3 regions of the Lysobacter sp. Soil_C_59 genome follow, and region 3 is predicted to be linked to each of the others. Evidence: riboswitches for the same ligand, from Rfam matches in the RefSeq annotation. Region 3 holds a riboswitch; each other region holds the start of a gene.

Region 1 (6,555 bases), on a different contig from region 3:
CCTGCAAATAGGCGTAGGCCAGCAGCACCATCGGCAATGCCTGCTGGTGCTCCGCGCGCGGCAGCACCGCTTCGACGAAGCCTTCGCCACAGGACGCAGTCGGTTTTGCGCCGCACACTTCGACCCACTCGAATGCAGCGCGCAGGCCGCCTTCACGCGCGACCGGCCGCAATGCGCCCAGCTTCTGATCCAGACCATCGCTGTCGCGCGAATCACGCACGGCCTTGATGTCGCGCGCGGAAAGCTCGGCGTCCCCGCTGGACACCATGCTGACGACCAGGCCATTGCGCAGCACGGTCAGGCCATGGTTGGGTTCGTCGCGGGCGATCTGGTACATCGTGTCGACGAAGTCGAACGTGAGATGGCGCTCGACTTTGGCTTCGGCATCCCAGCCGACGACGACCATCGGGAAATAGCGCTCCGGTCGTGGCCATTCGTACGTCACCGACAGCACCTGCATGCCGCTGGCGTTGACCAGGGCGGTGGCGTCGGCGGCACCGAGCACGCGGATCGGGTGGTTGTAATCGCCGGCCTGCGCCAGGGCATGCCTGGACAGGGCCGCCAGCGCCGTCATCTCGCGCTCGGCCGCGGCGTCATCGGAAACAGACTCCGCGCACAGGTAGGCGACACGCCGGACCAGGATGCTGACGGGGGCGACGGCGATCGCCTTGTTGATGTCATCGCGGTGCTGGACACAAGCGTCGGCATTGACCTGGCTGCCGTCATAGGCAACGGTTTCCATCAGGTCGAACGCGCCAATCGCGGTGTCCAGTTCGCCCTTGGCGAGGAACTGCTGCCAGGCCTGGACCGGATCGAAAGCCGGCGCGGCCGGCGAAGCCGCGGTGGCAGGCAGGCTCAACGCCAGCAGCAAGGATGCGCACAGGGGTAGGCGACGGGTCATGGCGTCTGTGTCTCCGCGATCACCGACTTGAGCAGGGACTTCAGGCGCTGGTCGCGATCCTCGCGCTGTTGCGCCAGCGGCAACTGGAAGCGCAGGCGTGCCGACAGGCTGTCACGCAACTTGCGCAACTCGGCCACATGCGCCGGCACCTGCCCGGCACTGATGTCGGTGGTGAGCACCTTCATGTCGTACGTCAGGTTGATCCTGCCGGCTTCGATCTTCAGGTCGCGCCGATAGGTGAAGCCCGGCGAAGCGTGGCTGGACGACTCGTCCTGGAAGGACGGCTTCCAGCCCTTGGGCACGTCGACATGCATCTCGTGGCGCAGCCTTACCGGCTGGGCGAAGAACAGCGGTCCGTTGCGCGACATCGACGGCGGCAGCGCGCTCGGACGGTCCAGCGCCTCGGCGAAGACATCCAGCGCCTTGCCGCCGTCCTCGCTGTCGAAGGGATTGAGCAGGCGGTAGCGCTCGATCAGGGTCAGGCGGTTGCGATCGAGGTCGTCCTGGACCACGGCCGGCGTGGCCACCTCGACCTCGCCGAAGCGCTGGCGGTAGTAGTCGGAATATCGCCGCGACACTTCCTCGATGCGCTGGCCGGCGAAGGTCCGGCGGACGTTGTCGGCAGTGCGGCCCTGGTAGGTGGTCTCGACGTCGAGCATCACCTCGCGGCCATCGGCAGCGGGAACGAAATGCTCGTTGACCGTCACCTGCACGTCGGCGTTCTTCGGTGCCGCGATCGTCTCCGGCGCGGTGACACCGGCGGCGACGGCAAGCGCCACGCCGTACAGACTCTGGTCGCTGTCGCGCGGATCGCCGCCCTGCGCGGTCAGTGTCGGATCGATCCACAGCACGTCGTCGCCGACCTGCGCGCGCACGATCACGTGGTTGAACACCGACGCGGCCGGCGTGAAGCCGGCGATGGCGCGCCCGCGCGCGGTCGACACCAGCGCCGGTGCGGCGCGGATCCCCATGCGCTCGAGCAGCGTCACCAGCAGGTAGGCCTTGTCCTTGCAGTCGCCGTAGCGGCGCGTCCAGGTGTCGGCGGGCGGCGTGGGACGGTGCGAGTTCTCGCCCATCTCGACACCGAAGTAGCGCACCTGCTCCTGCACGGTGCGCAATGCCACCTTCACCTGCGCATAGGGATCACCGAGCTTGCGCCACTGGCCGATCTTCGCTTCCAGGTCGGCCGGCATGGCGCCGGCCTTGGGATACAGCGGCAGCGCCCAGTTCACCACGTCGCCCCAACTGCGCTTGCGCGCCACCCAGGCAACCGGGAACGGCTGGTACCAGATCGGGTAGTTGTCTTCGTCGACGTAGGCCGGGACGCCGTGACCGACGAACAGCGCCTCGGTGCGGCCATCGACCTGGGCGATCCGCGGCGCCGGCGCATTGTTCTCGCGGTACACGTTGAGCTCGCTGCCGCCGTCGTAGACCGCGCGCAGGCGCGCGTCGAGCACGGGGCTGCGCCAGCCGAAGGTCAGTGCGTCCACCGTGTTGCCGGCCAGCACCGGGTTGCTGCCGGTGATGGTGTAGTTGATGCGGACGACGTCATCGACGCGGACATCGTCGAGCACGATCAGTGCCGTGACCTCGCCGTCTGCCAGGTCCTGTTCGAACTCGCTCTCGCGGCGTGCCAGCGAGATCCGATCCGGCGCCAGTCGGGTCTGCCATTTGCCTGCGCGGCGCAGTTCGACGCGATGGATCGTCAGTTGCTGGTAGCCGGGATTGAACTCGATCTGGAAGCGGCCGGCGTCACCGAGCAACGAGGCGGCCTTGGCCTCGTAGACGTAATCGACGTAGAAATCGTCGTGGCCCTGGCGATGGTCGATCTGCACGTCGTACAGCCAGAAGCGCCACGGCGCCCCGCTGGCGCCGGGCGCACTGGCGTCCCACCGTGCCGGCACGTCGTGGCGCTGCACGAAGGCAGGCGCATCGGCCACCTTGAAGCGGAATTCACCGCGCTGGTACTCGACCTCGCCCGCGCACACCGAACCAGCCAGCAGCCATGCCAGCAACCCCCATGCAATACGCATCCACCGCCCCCTGTTTTCCCCTGCATCGAATACTAATGGAACAGGAGGCGGGTGGAAGGTGGGGGGTCAGCCCCGCGCCTTGAGGGCGGTCACGGCCGGCAGTTCCTTGCCCTCGAGGAACTCGAGGAAGGCGCCGCCGCCGGTGGAGATGTAGGACACATCCTGCTCGATGCCGTACTTGTCGACCGCGGCCAGCGTGTCGCCGCCGCCGGCGATCGAGAACGCCTTGCTGGACGCGATCGCACGCGCGAGGGTTTCGGTGCCCTTGCCGAACGCATCGAATTCGAACACGCCGACCGGGCCGTTCCAGACCACGGTGCCGGCGGCCTTGATCAGCTCGGCGTAGCGCGCCGCGGTGTCCGGGCCGATGTCGAGGATCATGTCGTCGGCGCCGACGGCGTCGACGGCCTTGACCGTGGCCGGTGCATCGGCGGCGAAGGCCGGGGCGACCACGACATCGGTCGGCACCGGGATGTCGGCGCCGCGCGCCTTGGCGTCGGCCATGATCTTCTTCGCGGTGTCGATCAGGTCGTTCTCGACCAGCGACTTGCCGACGCCGTAGCCCATGGCGGCGATGAAGGTGTTGGCGATGCCGCCACCGACGATCAGCTGGTCGACCTTGCTGACCAGCGACGACAGCAGCTCGAGCTTGGTCGAGACCTTGGAGCCGGCGACGATCGCCAGCAGCGGACGTGCCGGGTTGTCGAGCGCCTTGGCCAGCGCGTCGACTTCAGCCATCAGCAGCGGGCCGCCGGCGGCGAGCTTGGCGAAGCGGATCGCGCCGTGCGTGGAGGCCTGCGCGCGGTGGGCGGTGCCGAAGGCGTCCATGACGTAGACGTCGCACAGCGCCGCATACTTCTTCGACAGCGCCTCGTCGTCCTTGCCCTCGCCGACGTTCATGCGGCAGTTCTCCAGCAGCACCAGCTGGCCCGGTGCGACGTCGACGCCGTCGACCCAGTCCTTCACGAGCGGCACGTCGATGCCGAGCAGCTCCGACAGGCGCCTGGCGACCGGCGCCAGCGAGTCTGCCTCGCTCCACACGCCTTCCTTCGGCCGGCCCAGGTGCGAGGTGACCATCACCGCGGCACCCTTTTCCAGCGCCAGCTTCATCGTCGGCACGGCCGCGGTGATGCGCTGTTCGGAGGTGATGCGACCGTCGTCGATCGGCACGTTGAGGTCTTCGCGGATCAGCACGCGCTTGCCGGCGAGGTCGAGGTCGGACATGCGGAGGATGGACATGGGCAGTGGCCTTTAGAGCCCTCCCCTTCAAGGGGAGGGTTGGGTGGGGATGGGTTTGGCGACCACGCATTCTCCCTTCGACATCCCCGCACGGCAAATCCGCACCAGCACTCACTCACAACTTATCCACAACATTTAGCGTTGACGGATCACCCAACCCCCACTATGTTGTGGCCGTCGGTGCCGACCTCGCGGTCGGCTTAAAAGGGAAGTCCGGTGCGGCCACGCTCACGAGCGAGCGGCCAACTCCGGCGCTGCCCCGCAGCGGTAGTGGAAACGAACGCCGTCATGGCACTGGGCACGGGCCTGGGAAGCGACGGTCAGTAGGTGAGGTGCCAGCGGCTTACGCCCGGCCCTCGCGTCCAGAGCCCGAAGACCTGCCGACAGCCGCGCGTTGCACACCGCGCGGTGACCGGCCAGCGAGTCTTCGGAGGGAAGACGGTCGGTGTCGCAGGGTGGCGCCCGTTTTCTCTCGAGAAACGCGCCCGCCACCACAGGCCCGTCTCGGCCTGCGCGACGCCGCAACCGCACGCTTCGGAACCCGCGCCACGTTGCCTTCGAGGGAAGGTCAACGAGCCGTGCGCCCACGCACCGGAGCTACCACCATGACCACCACCACCGACGCGCCTGCCGCGAGCAAGCCTGCCGTCAGTCCCCATGCAGCCGCCACTGCACAGATCGAGTCCGCCGGCTTCACCCTGACCCCGCCGGCCGCCAACCTCACCATGACGGTGACCAAGCGCAATGGCCGCCGCGACCCGGTCGACCTCAACAAGATCGTGCGCGCGGTGACGCGCAACTGCGAAGGCCTGTTCGCCGTCGATCCGATGCGCGTGGCCACCCGCACCATCTCCGGCCTGTACGACGGCGCGACCACGCGCGAGCTCGACGAACTGTCGATCCGCACCGCCGCCCTGCTCACCGCCGAAGAACCCGAATACGGCCGCCTCGCCGCGCGCCTGCTCGCCGGCGTGATCGAGAAGGAAGTCGCCGGCATCGAGATCCATGCGTTCTCGCAGTCGGTGCAGCGTGGCTTCGACCTGGGCCTGATCAACGAGCGCCTGCTGACCTTCGTCCAGGCCAACGCGCGCAAGCTCAACGACGCGATCGACCCGACCCTCAACCAGCGTTTCGATTATTTCGGCCTGCGCACGCTCTACGACCGTTACCTGCTGCGCCACCCGACCGCGCGTACGGTAATAGAAACGCCGCAACAGTTCTTCCTGCGCATCGCCTGCGCACTGAGCGAGGACGTCAGCGACGCGTTGGCGCTGTACCGGCGCATGGCGCAGCTGGACTACATCCCCAGCTCGCCGACGTTGTTCAACTCCGGCACCACGCACGAACAGCTGTCGAGCTGCTTCCTGCTCGACTCGCCGGAAGACTCGCTGGAAAGCATCTACAAGCGTTACATGGACGTGGCCAAGCTGAGCAAGTTCAGCGGCGGCATCGGCCTGAGCTACACCCGCATCCGCTCGCGCGGTTCGCTTATCCGCTCCACCAACGGCCTGAGCAACGGCATCGTGCCGTGGCTGAAGACGCTCGATGCCTCGGTCGCCGCGGTCAACCAGGGCGGCAAGCGCAAGGGCGCGGCCTGCGTGTACCTGGAGCCGTGGCACGCCGACGTCGAGGAGTTCCTGGAACTGCGCGACAACACCGGTGACGAGGCGCGGCGCACGCACAACCTCAACCTGGCCAACTGGATCCCCGACGAGTTCATGCGCCGCGTCGAGGCCGACGGCGACTGGTCGCTGTTCGACCCGGCCAGGGTGCCGCAGCTGACCGACCTGTGGGGCGAAGCCTTCGATCGCGCCTACCACGCCGCCGAAGTGGCCGGCCTGGCGGCGCGCACCGTCAAGGCACGCGAGCTGTACAGCCGCATGGTGCGCACGCTGGCGCAGACCGGCAACGGCTGGATGAACTTCAAGGACAAGTCCAACCGCGCCTGCAACCAGACCCTGCGCGAAGGCAACGTGGTGCACCTGTCGAACCTTTGCACCGAGATCCTGGAAGTCACTTCGCAGGACGAGACCGCGGTGTGCAACCTGGGCTCGATCAACCTGTCGCATCACGTTGAACTCTTCTCCGAAGGCCCGGTGCATGGCGAAGACGGACGCTTCGACTTCGAGAAGCTTGCCGAGACCGTACGCCTTGCCGTGCGCCAGCTCGACCGCGTGATCGACCTGAACTTCTACCCGATCGAGACCGCGCGCCGCGCCAACCTCAAGTGGCGCCCGGTCGGCCTGGGCGTGATGGGCCTGCAGGACGTGTTCTTCAAGCTGCGCATGCCGTTCGACTCCGACCGGGCGCGTGCGCTGTCGAAGCAGATCGCCGAGGCCGTGTACTTCCATGCACTGTCGGCTTCCAACGAGCTGGCGATGG
Region 2 (6,555 bases), on a different contig from region 3:
AAGGCGTTCGATGCCGTGCAGAACATCCCGTCCATTCGTGCCAAGGCCGAGTTCTGCTTCAAGTGGATCGACTCGATCCAGGACATCCGCCGCATCGAGACGACGGAGCAGCGCCGCCAGTTCCTGCTGAACCTGATCTGCTTCGCCTGCTGCATCGAAGGCCTGTTCTTCTTCGCCGCCTTCGCCTACGTCTACTACCTGCGTTCGCGCGGCCTGCTGCACGGCCTGGCCTCGGGCACCAACTGGGTGTTCCGCGACGAGAGCTGCCACATGGCCTTCGCCTTCGAGGTGATCCGCACCGCGCGCAGCGAGCAGCCGGAACTGTTCGACGACGAACTGCAGCGCCAGGTCGTGCAGATGCTGGAGGAAGCGGTGGAGTGCGAAATGCAGTTCGCCCAGGACGTTCTGTCGGGCGGCGTCGCCGGCCTGTCGCCGAAGGACATGCGCCAGTACCTGCAGTACTGCGCCGACCAGCGCCTCGCGCAGTTGGGCATGCCGCGCCATTTCGGCGCGACCAACCCGTTCGCCTTCATGGACCTGCAGGACGTGCAGGAAGTGACCAACTTCTTCGAGCGTCGCGTCTCCGCGTACCAGGTGGGCGTGCAGGGCGAGGTCGCCTTCGATGCCGCGTTCTGAAGCGGCTGCGCCTCCCATCGAAGCGCGCATGACGGAGATAGTGTTCCCCGACCACACCAACCACCTGGGCACGCTGTTCGGCGGCCAGGCGCTGGCGTGGATGGACAAGGCCGCCTTCGTCGCCGCCTCGCGCTATGCGCGCAGCACCGTGGTCACGGCGCGCTCGGAACAGATCGACTTCCACGTCGCCGTGCCCAAGGGCGCGCTGGTCGAGCTGGTCGCACGCGTGGTCGCCACCGGCCGCAGCTCGCTGCAGGTGGAAGTCGACATGCATCGGGAGGACCTGATGACCGGCGACATCCAGCTGGCCACGCGCGGCCGCTTCACCATGGTCGCGCTGGACATGCACGGCCAGCCGACGCCGGTCCCCGCCCTGGTGCCATCGGCCGATTGACGCCTCCTGCCGACGGGGCTAACGTTAGCGCCGTCGTGGTGATCATCGCTTCATAAAGATGGAGCGATGTGACAAGCACCGCCGGGCAACCGGCGGCGCCAGAGGGAATCCGGTACGGACGCCAGTCCAATTCCGGAGCTGCCCCGCAGCGGTATATGGGAACGACCGCCATCCATGCACTGGGCTTTGCCCGGGAAGCGGTGGCCAGTAGGTGGGGACCTCGTGTCCCCGCGCCCACGAGCCCGAAGACCTGCCCCGACCGGAGGGTCCGCCCTCCGTCCGACCCCCGACCGCACGGCTCGCGCCGCGCGGCCGGTTCGCCCGCGGGGGCGAAGGTCGAAGGCTGGTCTTCTTCCGGCGCCGTTCGCGGCGTCGGCGCGTGGCCGTGCCCTCCTTCGTTGCCCTGCGTCATGCATAACGCATCGCAGGTACATCATCACCATGACTCAGGTAACCCACCTCGGCTTCCCGCGCATCGGCGCGCGACGCGAGCTCAAGCAGGCCCTCGAATCGTTCTGGAAAGGCCAGACGACATCGGCGGACCTTCATGCAACCGCACGCGAACTGCGTGCCCGGCACTGGCAGCTGGCACGCGATGCCGGCGTCGATGTCGTCCCGTGCAACGACTTCTCCCTGTACGACCACGTGCTCGACACCGCGGTCCTGTTCGACGCCATCCCGCCATCGCACCGGGACGTGTTCGAGGCGGACCCGCTGGACGGCTACTTCGCCCTTGCCCGCGGCCTGCAGGACGGCCACCACGACCTGCACGCGCTGGAGATGACCAAGTGGTTCGACAGCAACTACCACTACCTCGTGCCGCAGTTCCAGCTCGAGCAGCGTTTCCGCCTTCGCGGCGACAAGCCGCTGGCCGAACTGCTTGAAGCCCGCGCACTTGGACTGGAGGCGCGCCCCGTGCTGCTCGGCCCGGTGTCGTTCCTCAAGCTGGGCAAGCGCGAAGACGGCGGCTGCCCGCTCGAACTGATCGACAAGCTGCTTCCGGCGTACGTGCAACTGCTTGCGCAGTTGAAGGCCGCCGGTGCGTCGTGGGTGCAGATCGACGAACCGTGCCTGGTGCTCGACCTGGGCGAGGCAGACCGCGATGCCTATCGTCGCGCATTCGCCACACTGGCCGCCGCCGACGTTCCGCAGATCCTCCTCGCGACCTACTTCGGCGATCTGGGCGACAACCTCGAACTGGTCGCCGGGCTGCCCGTGGATGCGCTGCACATCGACCTGGCACGTGCGCCGCAACAGCTCGCGCGAGTGCTTGAAGCCTGGCCGGCCGAGCGTTCGCTCAGCCTTGGCGTCGTCGATGGACGCAACGTATGGCGTACCGACCTCTATGCGGCGCTGGCGCTTGCAAGCACGGCTGGTGCGCGCGTGCGATGGCTGGCGCCGTCGTGCTCCCTGCTGCACGTGCCGATCGACCTGGACCTGGAGCGCAAGCTGCAACAACCCCTGCGCGGTGGCATGGCGTTCGCCCGCCAGAAGCTGGAGGAGTTGCGACTGCTCGCCGATGCCCATGCCGGCGAGGCCACTGCCGTGGCAGCGATTGCCAGCGCACAGGTCGCGCGCACGGCACACCGCAACGCTCCGGAACTGAGCAACGCGACAGTACGCGCGCGACTGGCCGGCCTGCTGCCGGCGATGAGCCAGCGCACCACGCCCTACCCGCAGCGCGCGCGCCTGCAACACGAACGCCTCGCGTTGCCACCACTGCCGACCACCACCATCGGTTCGTTCCCGCAGCTGTCGCTGGTGCGCAAGGCACGCGCCGACCACAAGGCCGGCAAGCTCGATGACGCCGGCTACCGCCTGTTCCTCGAGCGCGAGATCGACAACTGCCTGCGCGAGCAGGAAGCGATCGGCCTGGACGTGCTGGTGCACGGCGAGTTCGAACGCAACGACATGGTCGAGTACTTCGGCGAGCAGCTCGACGGCTTTGCCTTCACCTCGCACGGCTGGGTGCAAAGCTACGGCTCGCGCTGCGTGAAGCCGCCGGTGCTGTATGGCGACGTCAGCCGGCCACGCGCGATGACCGTGGAGTGGACCCGCTACGCACAGTCGCGCACGCAGTACCCGGTGAAGGGCATGCTGACCGGGCCGGTGACCATCCTGCAGTGGTCGTTCGTGCGCGACGACCAGCCGCGCGCCGACACCTGCCGGCAGATCGCGCTGGCCCTGCGCGATGAAGTGCTCGAGCTGGAAGCGGCCGGCATCGCCATCATCCAGATCGACGAGCCGGCCTTGCGCGAAGGCCTGCCGTTGCGGCGCGAGGACTGGCCGCACTATCTGGACTGGGCAGTGGAGGCGTTCGGCCTCGCCGCCGCCGCGGTGGCGGACACCACGCAGATCCATACCCACATGTGCTACGCCGAGTTCAACGACATCATCGACGCGGTCGCCGCGCTCGACGCCGACGTGATCTCGATCGAGACCTCGCGCTCGCGGATGGAACTGCTCGATGCCTTCGCCCGGTTCCGCTACCCCAACGGCATCGGTCCGGGCGTGTATGACATCCACGCCCCGCGCGTGCCGTCGCCCGCCGAGATAGGCGAACTGCTGGACAAGGCGTTGCAGGTGATCCCGGCGGCGCAGCTGTGGGTCAACCCGGACTGCGGCCTGAAGACGCGCGGCTGGCCGGAGGTGCGAAAGGCACTGAGCGCGATGGTCCAGGCCACGCGCGAACTGCGCCAGGGGCTGGCCACGGCCTGACGGCCATGGAGCCGCCCGCCCCCATGGGTCGGGCGGCCTCCATTGCGCCATTCCTCCATTGCATCTGGGCCAAACGCAGGACTAAATAGCCGACATCCGGAACGGGAATCGCCGCTGCCATGCCAATGCGCCTGCCCCGCAGCCATGTCGTCTGGCTCGCCGTGATCGCAATCGCGCTGTTCGTCCTACGGCTTTTCAGCAACCAGCATTACGGCTTCCATCGCGACGAACTGGCGCTGCTCGACGATGCGCGCAGTCTTGCCTGGGGCTACGTCGCTTACCCGCCGCTGACGCCGGCGCTGGCGCGGACCTCGCTGGAACTGTTCGGTGATTCGCTCAGCGGCTTCCGGGTATTCGCGGCGCTCGCGCAGAGCATCGCCGCCGTGCTCGCCGGCCTGATCGCGCGCGAGATGGGCGGCACCCGTGCCACGCAGATAGTCGCCGCGCTGTTCACCGCCCTGGCACCGTTCTCGATGGTGGCCGGCGGGCTGATGCAGTACGTCAGCTTCGACTACCTGTGGTGGGTGCTGCTGGCCTGGCTGGTACTGCGGCTGGTCAACAGCGGCGACTCGCGCTGGTGGCTGGCGATCGGCACGGTCATCGGCCTGGGCATGCTGACCAAGTACACCATCGTGTTCTGCGTCGCAGGCATAGTGGTTGCGACCCTGGCGACGCCGCTGCGCGCGCACCTGCGCAGCCGCTGGCTGTGGCTCGGAGTTGCGCTGTCGCTGCTGCTGTTCCTGCCCAATGCCCTGTGGCAATGGCGGCACGACTTCATATCGCTGGATTTCCTGCAGTTCATCCATGCGCGTGACGTGCGCATCGGTCGCACGCGCGACTTCCTCGTCGAGCAGTTGTACGGCAACGCCGGCCTGATGGCGTTGCCGGTCTGGTTTGCCGGCCTGGTGTGGCTGACGTTGGCCAAGGCGGGCCGGCGCTACGCGGTCGTGGCGTGGATGTACCTGGTAGCGCTGCTGCTGTTCGTTCTGGCCCAGGGCCGCTCCTACTACCTGGCCGGTGCCTACCCGATGCTGCTCGCGGCCGGTTGCGTCGCGATCGAACAGTTCCTGCACCGGCAGGGTCCGCTGCGCGCCGGCTACGCGCTCACCGGCACAGCCCTGCTGACCGTGTGGGTGACGGTGATGGCGATAGGCAGCGGACTGATCGGCCTGCAGTTTGCCCCGGTCAACTCGACCGGCTGGCGCATCAGCCGCGCCGCGCATGACAACTTCGCCGAGCAGATCGGCTGGCCGGAGCTGGTGGAGGAAGTCGCACGCATCTACCACGCACTGCCCCCGGCCGAGCGCGCGCACACCGCGGTGTTCACCAACAACTACGGCGAGGCGGGGGCGATCAATCTGTACGGGCCGAAGCTGGGACTGCCGACGGCGATCAGCCCGGTCAATTCGTACTGGTACAAGGGCTATGGCGCGACGCCGCCGCAGACAGTGATCGTGCTTGGCGATTCGCCCGAAGGCATCTCCGATGCGCCGGCCCATTGCGAGTTCGCCGGCCGGGTCCGCAATCGCTACAACGTGCCCAACGAGGAAACGGAAGAACACCCCGACATCTTCATCTGCCGCGACCTGCGCATTCCGTGGCCGCAGGCGTGGCCGAAGATGCAGAAGTTCGGTTAGGTGCTTCCGGCAATGGGTACGCCGAGTGGCAGTGCGCCCTTGCGCTCCTGCAGGCCGAGGCCGTAGCGAAGGCTGTAGCCAATCTTCTCGGCGTGTTCGCGGGCCAGCGCCGCATGCTCCGGTGCAAGCAGTGAGTCCGCGGTCTTCTGCCACAGCGCCAGCCACTGATCGAAATGCTCTGGGCGGATCGGGTGCGGCCGGTGCGCGGCCATGGGCTGGCCGCGATAGCTGCGGGTGCCGAGCAACACCGACGACCAGAACGACGTCAGCAACCGCTTGTGCTCGGGCCAGTCATCGATGGCGGCGTTGAAGACGGGGCCGAGTTCCGGATGGACTCGGACCTGCTCGTAGAAGCGGTCTACGAGGGTTGCGAGTTGCTGCTCGTCGAGCGGTTGGGCGTGGCTCATGGCTCTTCAACTGGGGGTTTTCGGCCTTGAAATCAAGGTGGCCAATGCGGGGGAACAACGTCCATGGGTCCCCGCCTTCGCGGGGATGACGGATTGATGGGCGTCATCGAAGACCATGCAGCCAATTGCCGAAGCGTCGTCCGCCGGGTCGGGGATTGCGCAGCAGTGGGCCATGGATGGCCCACGCCCCGCCTCCGGACAGGATGTCCGGCGAAGGGGCGGAGCAATCCCCGGCCCGGCGGACGACGCCACTCCGCAGACGAAGGCCCAAAAGACAAAGGCCCAAAAGACAAAGGCCGGCAATGTGCCGGCCTTGTCTGTAATGCAGAAGCGCGCGCCTTACTTGGCAGCGACAACCTTGACCATCTCGAGGCACTTGTTCGAGTAGCCCCACTCGTTGTCGTACCAGCTGACCAGCTTGACGAAGGTGCCGTCGAGCGCGATGCCGGCTTCGGCGTCGAAGATCGAGGTACGCACGTCGCCTCGGAAATCGGTCGCCACGACCTTGTCCTCGGTGTAGCCCAGGATGCCCTTGAGCGCGCCTTCCGACTGCGCCTTCATTTCCGCGCAGATCTCGGCATAGGTCGCCGGCTTTTCCAGCTCGACGGTCAGGTCGACCACCGACACGTCCGAGGTCGGCACGCGGAACGCCATGCCGGTGAGCTTCTTGTTGAGCTCCGGGATCACCACGCCGACGGCCTTGGCCGCGCCGGTGCTGGACGGGATGATGTTCTCCAGGATGCCGCGGCCACCGCGCCAGTCC
Region 3 (6,555 bases):
GGATCGTCCCTCGCAAGCTCAGGGGCCGCACGCTGGTAGACTGCGGGAAAGAGGCATTTATGTTCACCAGCGAAAGTCTAAGCGGGCCCAAGCCCGAACAGTACGCACAGTTGCTCGAGCAGGCGCGGGCGCTGGTGCACGGCGAACGCGACCGTGTGGCCAACGCCGCCAATCTCTCGGCCCTGGTGTACCACTCCCTGCCCGGCCTGAACTGGGTCGGTTTCTACCTGTTCGACGGCACCGAACTGGTGGTCGGACCGTTCCAGGGACTGCCGGCCTGCATCCGGATTCCGCTCGACAAGGGCGTCTGCGGGGCCGCCGCGACCACCCGCCAGACCCAGCGGATCGCCGATGTCCACGCCTTCCCTGGCCACATTGCGTGCGATTCTGCGTCTAACTCAGAACTGGTCGTGCCACTTGTGGGGGGGGATGGCCAGCTGATCGGCGTGTTCGATCTGGACAGCCCGCACTTCGACCGCTTCGACGCCGACGACCAGCGCGGCCTGGAGGCGATTGCGCAGGCCTTCGTGGAGTCGCTGGCATGAGTATCGGGAAGAACGGGGAAAAGGGCGGCGACAAGCTGCGCAACATCGGTCCCAAGTCGGCGGCCTGGCTGCGCCAGGTGGGCCTGCGCTCGCGCGAGGACCTGACCGCGGTCGGGACCGTCGAGGCGTTCATGCGCGTCAAGCGCGCCGGCTTCAAGCCGACGTTGAACCTGCTGTACGCCATCGAAGGCGCGCTGCAGGACTGCCATTGGCAGGAGATCTCCGACGAGCGTCGCGCCGAACTGATCGCCGCCACCGAAGCGGCGATCGCCCTGCTGCCGCCGCCGCGCTACCGCCCGCCGGCAGGCCCGGTGACGACGACCCAGGTTGCCGAGGAAACGATGGCGATGCCGTCGCTGCTGGATGAGCCGGCGGATCGGGACTGAGCAACGTCCTTGGATCCCCGCCTTCGCGGGGATGACGGTGAGGCGGGGAAAAATCGCGTAGACTGCGCCCCGCTTCGAGGTGACCCGGCGGCGTCCTGCCGGCGGGTTGAAACGGGAAGCCGGTGACGTCCCTCCGCTCAAGATGGGTGGGATCATTCCGGCACTGCCCCCGCAACGGTAAGCGAGTACAAGCGCTGCATCCGCCACTGTGCATGTCACGGGAAGGCGCGGCGCCGGAGAGCACAGCCCTCCACTCGCGAGTCCGGAGACCGGCCTGGAAGCAGGGTCACGCCTGCACATGACTGTGCGGCCGTGCCCACCCCTGGTTGCGATGCGGAGGGCATCGCGGCGGCGACGTTGGCGCCGTGCGCCCACACCGCAGCCCCGTGCACTCTCCTTTCGCGACTGTCCCAGTTGCCCGTCACGGCCCGAGCCGTGCGTTGGAGATTCCTCGATGCAATTGCGTAATCTGTCCCTTGCCGTCGCGTGCCTGCTGGCCGCACCCGCGCTCGCCCATGCGCAGGACGGCACTGCCCCGACCAACCTTGACCAGGTCATCGTCACCGCCAACCGCACTGCGATCAGCGTCAACGACGCGCTGGCACCGGTCGAGGTCATCGACGCCGAACAGATCCGCCACAGCCAGGCGCGCTCGCTGCCCGACCTGCTGCGCGGCCGCGCCGGCATCTCGATGTCCAACCAGGGCGGCAGCGGCAAGCTGACCACGCTGTTCCTGCGCGGCGCCGAATCCGACCACGTGCTGGTGCTGGTCGACGGCATCCGCGTCGGCTCGGCGACTTCGGGCCTGACCGCGTTCCAGGACCTGCCGATCGAAATGATCGACCGCGTCGAGATCGTCCGTGGCCCGCGTTCGAGCCTGTACGGCGCCGACGCCATCGGCGGCGTGATCCAGGTGTTCACCCGCCGCGACAAGCAGGCCTTCGCACCGCGCGTGCGCTTCGACGGCGGCAGCAACGACACCCTCGGTTACGGCGTCGGTTTCGGCGGCAGCAATGACCGCGGCTGGTTCGGTGCCGACTACCAGCACACCCGCACCAGCGGCATCAACGCCTGCAACGGCTTCTTCGACCCGGCGACCTTCGACGGCGCCGGTTGCTTCATCGCCATGGATTCGCAGCCCGACCGCGACGGCTACGAGAAGGATGCGCTGTCGCTGCGCGGCGGCATCAACCTGACCGAGCAGTGGAGCGTGGAAGGCCACGCGCTGCGCAACGAAGGCGACAACGAATTCGACGGCGACTTCACCGACCGTGCCGAAACCGTGCAGCAGGTCATCGGCGGCAAAGTGCGCTGGCATCCGTCCGACCGCGTCGACGTGCACCTGACCGCCGGCCGCAACGTCGACTCGTCCGACAACTTCCTCGGCGACACCTACCTCGACTTCTTCAGCACCAACCGCGACAGCGCGACGCTGCAGGGCGACTTCGGCATCGCCGCCGGCCAGCTGGTCAGCGTTGGCCTGGACTGGCTCAACGACAGCGTCGAGAGCACCACGCCGTACGACGAGGACGAGCGCGACAACAAGGCCGCGTTCGTGCAGTACCAAGGCAAGTTCGGCGCGCAGTCGATCGAAGCCAGCGTGCGCCGCGACGACAACGAGCAGTTCGGCGGCCACACCACCGGCGGTGCCGCCTGGGGCCTGGTGTTCGCCGACAACTGGCGCGTCACCGCCGGCTACGGCAGCGCATTCAAGGCACCGACCTTCAACGAGCTGTACTTCCCGTTCTTCGGCAACCCGAACCTGCGCCCGGAAGACTCCGAGACCTGGGAGCTGGGCCTGGCCTTCCTGGGTGACGGTTTCAACGTCCACCTCGACACCTTCAGCACCGACGTCGACGACCTGATCGCGTTCGATGCGGCGATCAACCTGCCCAACAACGTCGAGAAGGCGCGCATGCAGGGCGCCGAGCTGTCGGCCGACACCACGATCGCCGACTGGACCATCAACGGTGCGATCAGCTACCTCGACACCGAGAACCGCCGCGGTTTCTACGAGGGCAATGACTTGGCCCGCCGTGCGAAGAACAGTGCCCGCCTCGACGTCGACCGCGCCTTCGGTGCGTTCCGCTTCGGCCTGACCGCGGTCGGCGAAGGATCGCGCTTCGATGACGTCGCCAACACTCGCCGCCTCGGCGGCTACGGCACGCTCGACCTGCGCGCCGAGTACGCCATCACCCAGGACCTGACGTTGCAGGCGCGCGTGGCGAACGTGTTCGACCGCGATTACGAGACGGTGGCGTTCTACAACCAGCCAGGGCGTGAGTGGTTCCTGACGCTGCGCTACGCGCCGGTGAACTGAGGCGTCGGCTCGACCCAGGAAAAGGCCCGGCAATGCCGGGCCTTTTCTTGCGTGGGTGGCTGGCTGGTGGAGGAGGTGGGGTGTATTCCGCGAACCTCCGCTTCGCTCCGTTTATTGTTCGCGAAATACACCCCACCCCCTCCTTGCGGAAGCTGTCGTTGTTTTGTTGACTTCGACTGTTAGCGAGAGCGCATTGCGCGCGTAAAGGTGGTGCACGGGTCGGACTCGGCCTGCCACGGCCCTGGACGGTGTCCGTGCCCTCGCTCATTCGCACGTCTGCTCGGTGAGCTCGGTCCCGGACGCCCGCGAAAGGAATTGGTTGTTCCAAACCCACTCGCGCTGTTGAGGCCCTCTCCCCTTGTGGGAGAGGAGTTGGGGAGAGGGGGCGCCGGAGACCGTGAAATGCACGCTCGATCAACGCATCCGATCGAACGAATACAAGGCCGCGAGCGGATGCCGCCGCCGCTTGATGGCAGCTCGGATCAGATCGCGCCCAACCATCGAGTACGTGATGCCGTTGCCGCCGTAGGCCATGGCGAACAGCACGCGCGGGCCCCACTGCCGGTTCGCACCCATGAACGGCAGTCCGTCCTTTGTCTCGGCGAAGGTGCCTGCCCACGAGAACGCGGGTATCAATGGCTTCAGCTGCGGGAACAGGCCCGACAGCTTCTCCATCAGCTTGCGCGACTTCTTTCCGACGCGGCCATCGCGTCGTGCCGGGATGTCCACCGCATCGTCCTCGCCGCCGACGATCACGCGGCAGTCGGGCGTGGTGCGCAGGTAGAGGTATGGCCTCGCGGTCTCCCACATCACCGTGCGCCGCATTGATGCCAGGACCCCAGGGTCCAACGGATCGGAAATGAATGCATAGCTGCTGCGATTGCTGGCGAAGCGCCGGTCGAGCCACTGCTGCGACGCATAGCCCGCCGCAACCACTACATGCCCGGCGCGGATGCGCAGGCCATCGCCCGTGACCAGATCCACCTTGCGCGCCGACGGCTCGATGCGCTCGACGCAGGTGCGGTCGAACACCTGCGCACCCTGCCCCTGCAGTGCGCGGAACAGCCGGTAAGTCAACCGGTACGGGTCGATGCTGGCCGCCGGCGTACTCACAATCGCCGCCGGCGCGCGGAACCCGAAGCGCTCCAGCAGTTCCTCCGGCTCCAGCCATTCGACATCGAAACCGTGCTCCGCGCGCAGGTCGAACTCGCTGCGGAGCTTGCGCCGATGCCAGGCGCGGCTGGCGTAGTACACGCTCTGCACACGCTCGAAGCCGACATCGCGCAGGCGACGCGACAGCGTCTCCAGCTCACCGATGGTTTCTGCAGAGGCGCGGTACGACTTCAGTGCCTCTGAAATGCCGTACTGCTTGGCCAGATCGCCCAGCGTCACGTCGCTCTCGTACTGCAGCAGCGCGGTGCTCGCCGCGGTGCTCCCCCAGCCGATGTCGCGCTGCTCCAGCACAACGACCTCGTGGCCGTCCTCGACCAGCGCGTCGGCGATCAGGGCGGCAGTCACGCCGCCGCCGATGATCGCCACGTCACAGCGGACGTCCGCTTCAAGCCGCGGAAAGGCGTACATCAGGCCGTTGCTGACGGCCCAGTACGGGTAACCGCTCTTGAGGTCCAGGCTCTTGAGCCCCAATCAGTGCTTCTTCGGCATCGATTCGCGCGCCTTCTCGGCACGTGCCGCGCCGATCGCGGTTTCGACCTGCTTGACCTCCTCCGGCGGCGGCAGCACCGCGGGGATGCCCAGCGACTGCAACCACAGCTCCCGGCTCCAGCCGCGCGTGTGGTAGAGGTGATGGTCTTCGTCCTTCTCCACCGCGTCGTGCGCCTGCTTGAGCACCTTCGCCAGGTCACCGGTGGTGTGCTCGGCAATCTGGCCGATCAGCTCCCAGTTGTGGTGGTCCTTGGTTTCGGCCAGCACCACGCATTCGGTGGCCACCAGCTCGGCTCCGGTCGGGTCGCCACTCTTGCGCGCCATGTTCATGGCCTCGACCAGCGACGCGCCGATGTGGCCAACGACCTCGCGTCCCGGCGTCTTCGTTTCGGGATCCAGCCCCAGCTGCTCGAACACGGTGAGCAGGACCTTGCGATGCGTCTTCGTCTCGGACAGGTACTCCTGCCACTCCTCGCGCAGGTCTTCATTGACGGCGCAACCGATCGCGGTCTCGTAGATCTTGATGCCCCCCATTTCGGTTTCCAGCGCCTGATACAGCAGTTCGTTGACCTGATCCTGTTCGATCGATGCTTTCCTGGCCATTGCCGGGACTCCAGTGGACTGATTTGCGAGCTCCACATGTAGCCACCGCGGTGTTAACCGGACGTGGAAAATTCGCTGGGTGCCGTGGACATCCGAGCAACCGGCGAAGTGAATGTCCTGCTCACGAAAGCGACTGGACGCGTTCGCCGTGCGCACGGACGACTGCCATTGACACCGTCGCCGGGCGCGGGAAAGTATGTCGACGGGGAAGCAGTCCGGGGCCGGATCGGCCCGCGCACCGGGGGAGGCGAATGAATTCTTCATCTGTATCTGATCTGCTGGGCCAGTACGATCCGACATTGCCATTGGCAGAAGCCTCGACCATTCCTGCCTCCTGGTACGTCGACGAGCGCATCGGCGAGCGCGAGAAGCGCACGACGTTCTCGCGTTCATGGCAGATGGCCGGGCGCCTGGACCAGCTACGCGAGCCCGGGCAATACGTCACCTGCGAGATCGCTGGCGAGCCCATCCTGGTGGTGCGCGGCAGCGACGGCGAGCTGCGTGGGTTCTTCAACGTCTGCCGCCACCACGCCGCGGCGGTGATGACCGAGCCGTCGGGCTGCGCGCAGAACCTGCGCTGCCCGTACCACGGCTGGACCTACACGCTGGAAGGCGCGCTCAAGGGCACGCCGAGCTTCAACAGCGAATGCCACTTCGACCGTTCGCAGCACGGGCTGGCCCCGGTGGCGACCGCGGTCTGGGAGAACTGGGTATTCGTGCGCCTGGATGCTCAGGGTCCGAGCCTGGAGGAGTTCCTCGGCACCGACCTGATCGAGCAGATCCGCCCGCTGCAGCTGTCCAGGCTGCACTTCTTCGAACGCCGCCATTACCTGTTCGACTGCAACTGGAAGGTGTTCGTCGACAACTACCTCGACGGCGGCTACCACGTCCCGCACCTGCACAAGGGCCTGGACAGCGTCCTGGACTACAAGAATTACACCATCGAGAACGGCGGCCGCTTCTGCCTGCAGTCGAGCCCGCTGACCACGGCCAAGGCGCAGGAGGATTACGCCGCGGTGCGCACCGGCGATCGTGCGCT

The links. A riboswitch is a leader RNA that binds a small molecule or an ion and turns the genes downstream of it on or off. The one in region 3 is predicted to bind cobalamin.
Region 1: it holds a riboswitch for cobalamin, as region 3 does, so the genes downstream of both, AC3A3Q_RS12880 (ribonucleoside-diphosphate reductase subunit alpha) here and btuB (TonB-dependent vitamin B12 receptor) in region 3, are expected to answer to the same signal.
Region 2: it holds a riboswitch for cobalamin, as region 3 does, so the genes downstream of both, metE (5-methyltetrahydropteroyltriglutamate--homocysteine S-methyltransferase) here and btuB (TonB-dependent vitamin B12 receptor) in region 3, are expected to answer to the same signal.

What each region holds. Positions count from the first base shown of each region.
Region 1 is NZ_JBDGKK010000006.1:73,659-80,213, reverse strand. It holds gene AC3A3Q_RS12895 (tetratricopeptide repeat protein) at 1-901, opposite strand, end outside; gene AC3A3Q_RS12890 (DUF3857 domain-containing transglutaminase family protein) at 898-2,934, opposite strand; gene AC3A3Q_RS12885 (phosphoglycerate kinase) at 3,001-4,173, opposite strand; cobalamin riboswitch at 4,335-4,572, shown strand; gene AC3A3Q_RS12880 (ribonucleoside-diphosphate reductase subunit alpha) at 4,899-6,555, shown strand, end outside.
Region 2 is NZ_JBDGKK010000006.1:65,792-72,346, reverse strand. It holds gene AC3A3Q_RS12875 (ribonucleotide-diphosphate reductase subunit beta) at 1-636, shown strand, start outside; gene AC3A3Q_RS12870 (acyl-CoA thioesterase) at 623-1,030, shown strand; cobalamin riboswitch at 1,106-1,284, shown strand; gene metE (5-methyltetrahydropteroyltriglutamate--homocysteine S-methyltransferase) at 1,472-3,748, shown strand; gene AC3A3Q_RS12860 (glycosyltransferase family 39 protein) at 3,874-5,385, shown strand; gene AC3A3Q_RS12855 (group III truncated hemoglobin) at 5,382-5,792, opposite strand; gene gap (type I glyceraldehyde-3-phosphate dehydrogenase) at 6,132-6,555, opposite strand, start outside.
Region 3 is NZ_JBDGKK010000004.1:300,796-307,350, reverse strand. It holds gene AC3A3Q_RS10650 (GAF domain-containing protein) at 60-545, shown strand; gene AC3A3Q_RS10645 (TfoX/Sxy family protein) at 542-931, shown strand; cobalamin riboswitch at 992-1,223, shown strand; gene btuB (TonB-dependent vitamin B12 receptor) at 1,386-3,251, shown strand; gene AC3A3Q_RS10635 (NAD(P)/FAD-dependent oxidoreductase) at 3,666-4,880, opposite strand; gene AC3A3Q_RS10630 (hypothetical protein) at 4,896-5,516, opposite strand; gene AC3A3Q_RS10625 (aromatic ring-hydroxylating oxygenase subunit alpha) at 5,768-6,555, shown strand, end outside.